One region of the Streptomyces sp. NBC_00019 genome, then DNA from elsewhere that is predicted to be linked to it. Evidence: riboswitches for the same ligand, from Rfam matches in the RefSeq annotation. Region 1 holds a riboswitch; the other holds the start of a gene.
What was found. Region 1 has a riboswitch for cyclic di-AMP ahead of OHU89_RS40935 (peptidoglycan DD-metalloendopeptidase family protein). Riboswitches for the same ligand answer to the same signal wherever they lie in the genome.

Region 2: linked by a shared signal. The riboswitch ahead of OHU89_RS29320 (transglycosylase SLT domain-containing protein) and the one ahead of OHU89_RS40935 (peptidoglycan DD-metalloendopeptidase family protein) in region 1 are both predicted to bind cyclic di-AMP.

What each region holds. Positions count from the first base shown of each region.
Region 1 is NZ_CP108302.1:8,850,763-8,853,963, reverse strand. It holds gene OHU89_RS40940 (Tat pathway signal sequence domain protein) at 1-389, opposite strand, end outside; gene OHU89_RS40935 (peptidoglycan DD-metalloendopeptidase family protein) at 589-1,539, opposite strand; cyclic di-AMP (ydaO/yuaA leader) riboswitch at 1,544-1,701, opposite strand; gene OHU89_RS40930 (alpha-galactosidase) at 2,019-3,201, opposite strand, start outside.
Region 2 is NZ_CP108302.1:6,197,003-6,200,203, reverse strand. It holds partial or broken gene OHU89_RS29330 (RNA-guided endonuclease InsQ/TnpB family protein) at 1-845, opposite strand, end outside; partial or broken gene OHU89_RS29325 (CocE/NonD family hydrolase C-terminal non-catalytic domain-containing protein) at 842-1,377, shown strand; cyclic di-AMP (ydaO/yuaA leader) riboswitch at 1,641-1,801, shown strand; gene OHU89_RS29320 (transglycosylase SLT domain-containing protein) at 1,803-2,285, shown strand; gene OHU89_RS29315 (HAD family hydrolase) at 2,292-3,128, opposite strand.

The DNA.
Region 1 (3,201 bases):
ACGGTGACCTTCCGCTCGGGGGCCGCCGGGCTGCCCGCCGCGAGCCTGTACGCGGAGGCCTTCGGGGCGCCGGGCGCGATCGCGTGCGCGGTCCACTTCACCGAGCCGTCGGGCCAGTGGCCGGTGACCCAGCTCTGGACGGGGACGTCGTCGCCGGCGGCGGTGGTGGTCAGCCGGAACATCTGCTCCGGCCGGTACGCCCCGCGGGCCCACGGCACGCCCCAGGTGGTGCCGGCGTGGGCGTCGGGCGTCGCGCCCTCCAGCCAGCGGAGTTCGGTGTCGTCCGCGTCGGCCGCGGTGGCGGTGTGGGACAGGGCCCAGGAGAACTGGGCCGCGGCGGCCGCGGCTGCGGCGCCCTTGATGACGGCGCGTCGGTCGACGCCGGGCACGGGGACCTCCGGATGATGCGAATAGAAAGCGCTTGCATCGCTACGGAGATCACTGTGTCCCCACCTTCCCCTCACTGTCGACGCTTTGGACAGCCGTGCCACAAGAACGCAATAAAGTGATCATGAGCCCGCAAGAGCGAACACCGAAGGCCGGACCCGGGGATCGGGATCCGGCCTTCGGTGGCACAGGGGGAGGGCGTCAGCTGACGGAGACGCCCTTCGCGCGGAGGTAGGCGAGCGGGTCCACGTCCGAGCCGTAGTCCGGCGTGGTGCGGATCTCGAAGTGGAGGTGCGGGCCGGTCACGTTGCCGGTCGCGCCGGAGAGGCCGACCTGCTGACCCTCGGTGACGGTCTGGCCGGACGAGACCGAGAGCGAGGAGAGATGGGCGTACTGGGCGTAGTAGCCGTCGGCGAGCTTGATGACGACCTGGTTGCCGTACGCGCCACCCCAGCCGGCGGAGACGACCGTGCCCGCGCCCACGGCCTTGAGCGAGGTACCGGTCGGGACGACGAAGTCGACGCCCGTGTGGTAGCCGCTGGACCACATGCTGCCGGACATCCGGTACGGGGTACCGACGGTGGCGCCGGCCACGGGGAGGGTGAAGCCGCTGGAGCTGGTCGTCTCGCTGCTCTGCGTCACGGTCGTCGTGTTCGACGAGGAGGACTTGGAGGATTCGGAGGAGGCGGACGAAGAGGACTTCTGGGTCTCCGCCGACTTCTGCGTCCCCGCGGACTTCTCCGTGCTCGCCGCGGCCTTCTTGCCGAGGGTGAGCTTCAGACCCGGGTGGATCAGCGCCGGGTCGGAACCGACGGCCTCGCGGTTGTCCGAGTAGAGCTTCTGCCAGCCACCGCTGACATTCTGCTCGTCGGCGATCTTCGAGAGGTAGTCACCGGACCGCACCGAATAGGTGCGCACGGTCGCGGTGTTCGCGGCGCTCTTCTTCTCCGCGGTCTTCTTCTCGGTGGCCGTCTTCTCGGCGACCGGAAGGGACTGGACGGCCTTCTCCGAAACAGACTGCGGGGTGGCCGCGTGGGCGCCTGCGGCGCCCATCAGCGGGAGGGCGAGTGCGGCGCCACCGGTGCCGGCGACGGCGATCGAACGGGTCAGGCGCTGGGCCTTCGGACGGCGGTGCTTACCCTTCGCGGGCATGGCGAATTCCTCTCCGGCGCCTGCGAGGTGAGCTGTCGGGTTCGGGCTGGAGATGCCCGGCCGCACCGAAGTGCGACTTAACCCCTAGCCGTTCCGGAGACCGGAACAGGCGGTTGTACCTGTGGGTCCCCCGCTCCTGCCGTTCACGGGTGAGTTGTGCGGTCCCCGGGCGGCGGCAGGATTGGGCGTCCGTCCGGATTGATGGCGAACGTAAGCGAGCAAGACGCAAAGGGACAAGTGAGAGGTTCCAGGTGAATGCATTCCTCTTGATCCGCTGTGAGAATTACCGGTCACCCTGCGTGAATTGCGCACGCCTCCCGCCATGCAAAACCCCTGGAAAAGAACGGGAATTACGTGAACATGACGGGCGACGCACGGTCACGGATATGACGCTCCTCACGTGGCACTTTCACAGCTTCCCTTATTCCAGAGCGAGTTGGAATGAAGGATGAGGAAGGCGTCAATTTCGGACAGACGACTCAGATGCGACGCAGCCGGAGAACTGCCGCATCCAGGTCGCCGCGCAATCCGACGTGAAGTCCGTGATGCAGCAATACGGCACCCCTGTGAACTTCGCCCGTTTCGAGGCATTCGTACGACGCTGTCGGGTCGAGCCCACGCAGCCGCAGCGCCGGCACGGGCTCGCCGTAGCTCTGCGCCTGGAGCCAGGCGAGCACGACGGTCTCGTCCCCGAGGACGTACTGGACGGCACTGAGCCCGCCCCGCGGCGGTCGCAGCCGGTGGAGGTCACCGCGCTGCACCACGGGCCGGATCTCCTTGTAGAGCTCCACCCACTCATGGGCCTCGGCGAGCTCCTCCTCGCTCCACTGCGTGAGGTCGCCGCCGACGCCGAGCACCCCGGCCATGGCGCTGACGAACCGGAAGCGCAGCGAGCTGACCCGGCCGTTGAGCATGGCGTTCGGGCTGTCGGTCACCCAGGCGGCCATCACGCGCGCGGGGTGGATCTGGCCGAAGCCGTGCTGGATGGCGAGCCGGTCGAGCGGGTCGGTGTTGTCGGAGGTCCACACCTGGTCCGTACGGCCCATGACACCGAGGTCGATACGGCCGCCTCCGCCCGAGCAGGACTCGAACGCGACCCCCGGATGGGCGGCCCGCAGCCGGTCCAACAAGGCGTAGTAGGCGTGCACGTGGTCGACCCAGAGCCGCTGCGGGTAGGGCTCGCCGGGCCAGCCGGCGTCGGTGAAACTGCGGTTGAAGTCCCACTTCACATAGTCGATCGGGGCGCTGGTCAGGAGTGCGTCGAGGTGGCCCCAGAGGTACTCCTGGACGTCCTCGCGCGCGAGGTTCAGTACGAGCTGATTGCGGAATTCCGTCCGCTTTCGTCCCGCTTGGTGCTGAACCCAGTCCGGGTGCGCCCGGTACAGCTCGCTGTCCGGGTTGACCATCTCGGGCTCGACCCAGATGCCGAACTGCATACCGAGCGCGTGGACGTAGTCGGCGAGGGGCTTCAGGCCGCCTGGGAAGCGGTCGCGGTTGGGCGTCCAGTCGCCGAGGCCGGCGCGGTCGCTGGTGCGGGTGCCGAACCAGCCGTCGTCGACCACGAACAGCTCGACGCCGATCGCCGCGGCCCGCCGGGCGAGGGTGCCCTGCTGCTCCTCGGAGATGTCGAACTCGGTGGCCTCCCAGGAGTTGAACAGCACG
Region 2 (3,201 bases), 2.7 Mb from region 1:
ACGCGGTTCCCCCTCGCGACGTGCCCGCATCCTCCAGCGGAGAGTGGGCAAGTGCGGGAGGTGTTGCGAGCATCCACCGGGATCACCAGGCGACCGGCGCTTTCAGCCTTGTTCGCCAGGATTCCGAGGAACTGTCCCCAACCCGCGTCGAGGATACTGCGGTTGAGCCCGGCCTTGGCGGCAGCGCCGTTCGGGAGGAACGCGCCGTCGTTGTCGGGGTCAGGCTTGGGTGCAGGCGCCCTGGTCATGCCCGCTGTGTTCAGTCGCTCGTGTGCGATCGTGTCGTGGTCACGGATCAGCGCGCGGGCGGCCATGTGGTGGAAGTCGAGTCGCTGGCGCCGGATCTTGGCATGCAGCTTGGCGACCTTCCGAGCAGCGGCGCGGTGCTTTTTCGTGCGCTGCCGGGTCCGCCTTGGAAACGTCGCCAGGTGCCGCTGGGCTTCGGCCAACTCCTCGGCCGCAGCATCGAGGAACTTCGGGTTCGGCTCATGCCCGCCATCCGAGGTGGTGAAGAAGTGCACGGTGCCCATATCGATGCCGACGACCGCACCGGTCGGTGGCAGCAGTTCGGCGGGGACGTCTGCGCACGCCAGGATGACGTACCAGCGCTTGCCCTCGCGCTTGATGCTGATCGTCTTCACGCGTCCCTGCACGGGCCTGTGCTGGTGCACCCGGATGTGGCCGACGCCTTGGAGGCGTACGCGGGTCCGGGCATCGTGTGGGGTGGAGTCCCAGCGGCAGCCGTCCCCATCCTTCGGGAAGACCACTGTGTCGAAGTGTCCGCCGCCCTTAAACCTGGGGTACCCGGGCGTGAGACCCGCCTTTACCCGGCGAAAGAACGCTGAACGGCATCGGGCACGCCTTCCCGCCCGGGCACCGCATCCGGCTCGCCGTCTCCTCCGCGTACTGGCCGTGGATCTGGCCGCAGGCCGACTCCGCGGCGGGGTTCGCGCTGGAACCGGCGACGAGCCCGAGCAGTCCGAGCCGCTCGGCGTCAACTTCCCCGCCACGCTGGACGAACCGCGCCCCGAGCGACTGGTCGTACGCGATGTCGCCAAGGGTGAGTGGCGTCTGGAGGTCGACCCCCGGTACGGCGGCACGCGCGTGTACCCGGATGGTCTGGAGTTCACCGAGGATGCGCTGGAGACGTACACGATCGACGAAACGGACCCGCTGTCGGCGCGCACCCGCTCGGACTGGTCGATCCGGCTGCACCGGCCGGAGCTCGCGTGGGACACGACGGTCCGTACGCGCTCGGAGATCAGCTGTGACGGGGTGGGATTCTTTCTGGCCGCCAACGAGGTGGTCTGCGCGGAGGGCGGAGAGGTGGTTTTCCACCGGACGCGGGAGAAGAGGATTCCGAGAACAGCCGGTTGAGGTTAATTGCCCGATTTGCGGCCGCATTTCATCTCAGTGACTTGAGTCACTTCCACCTGTGGGCGAGCTGTGTGATCCCGTCCGCCGATCCACCTTGCCCGAACGCCAGTTGGCGATTGGCACCCGCAAAGGATCAAGCACCCCATACGCCTCAGACCGAGGTCAATGGGCCCGTTGTGTGAATCCGGTACTTGTTCCGGACATGTGCTCTCGCATACGTTCCCGGCCGGGCGGAACGCCGAATCCTGCCGCCGCCCGGAGACCGCTCACCTACGAGAACTCACGGCAGGAGCGGGGGAACCAGGTAAGTCGCCGGACATAACGGACCGGCTTGGGGTGAAGTCGTGTCGCCGTACGGCGGCCCGGCCGGGCATCTCCCGCCCGAACCCGACAGCTCACCTCGCAGGCGCCGGAGAGGAACTGTCATGCCTGCTGCCGCTCAGCACCGTCGCACCAGAACGTCCCGCCTCGCCCGCAAGCTCGCCGTCGCCGGTACCGGCATCGCCGTGCTCGCACTCCCGGTCATCGGCGCGACCAGCGCCTCCGCGGCCACCCCGACCGTGACCACGGCGACCTCGCTGGGCTACGCCAACACCCTCGACGGCTGGATCCAGGCGTCGCTCCAGGTCATGGCCCAGAACGGCATCCCCGGGTCGTACGACAGCATCTACCGCAACATCCTCCGCGAGTCGTCCGGCAACCCCTACGCCATCAACAACTGGGACTCCAACGCGGCCGCCGGCACCCCCTCCAAGGGCCTGCTCCAGGTCATCGACCCCACCTTCCAGGCGTACCACGTGTCCGGCACCTCGTGGGACCCCTACGACCCGGTCGCCAACATCACCGCGGCCTGCAACTACGCGGCGCAGCGGTACGGGTCGATCGACAACGTGTGGGGCGCGTACTAGGCCGAGTCACCGCCGGGCCCCGTTCCCGAGCAGGTTCCCCTGGAACAGCCTCTCCAGGACGACCGCGATGCCGTCGTCCTCGTTCGAGAGGGTGATCTCGTCGGCCATCGCCTTGAGTTCGGGGTGGGCGTTGGCCATGGCTACGCCGTGGGCCGCCCAGTCGAACATGGGGATGTCGTTGGGCATGTCGCCGAAGGCGATGGTCTGTTCGGGGCCGAGGCCGAGGTGGTCGGCGGCGAGGGCGAGGCCCGTCGCCTTGGTGATGCCGCATGGCTGGAGTTCGACGGTGCCGGGGCCCGACATCGTCACCGTCGCGAGGGAACCGACGACTCCGCGGGCCGTCGCCGCCAACTCGTCGTCGGACAGGGCGGGGTGGCGGAGGAGAACCTTGCTGATGGGCTCGCACCACAGGTCGTCGCGGCGGTCGACCCGTACGGCCGGGAGGGTGGGGTGCGGCATCAGATACCCCGGTTCGATGAGCGTGAGACCGTCGACGCCGTCCTGGTCGACGGCGGCGTAGACCTGACCGAGCTCGGCCTCGATCTTGCCGAGCGCGGTCTCGGCCAACTCCCGGTCCAGGGTCACCGACCACAGCAGACGGTCCGCGCCGGCGTCGTACACCTGCGCGCCCTGCCCGCACACCGCGAGCCCCGTGCTGCCCAGGTCGTCGAGGAGCGGCCGCACTCTCGGGGCCGGCCGGCCGGTCACCACCAGATGCCGGGCCCCTGCCTCCGCCACCCGCGCGAGCGCGGCGAGCGAACGGTCGGAGAGCGTGTCGTCGCCCCGGAGCAGGGTTCCGTCCAGGTCAGTGGCGACGAGTGAATATGCGGTGGGTGCGGCCATGATCAGAGAATACGGATGGAAACCCCCATCGACTCGACGCGAACCGGACGGCTGCACCCTTCACATCCGTTGA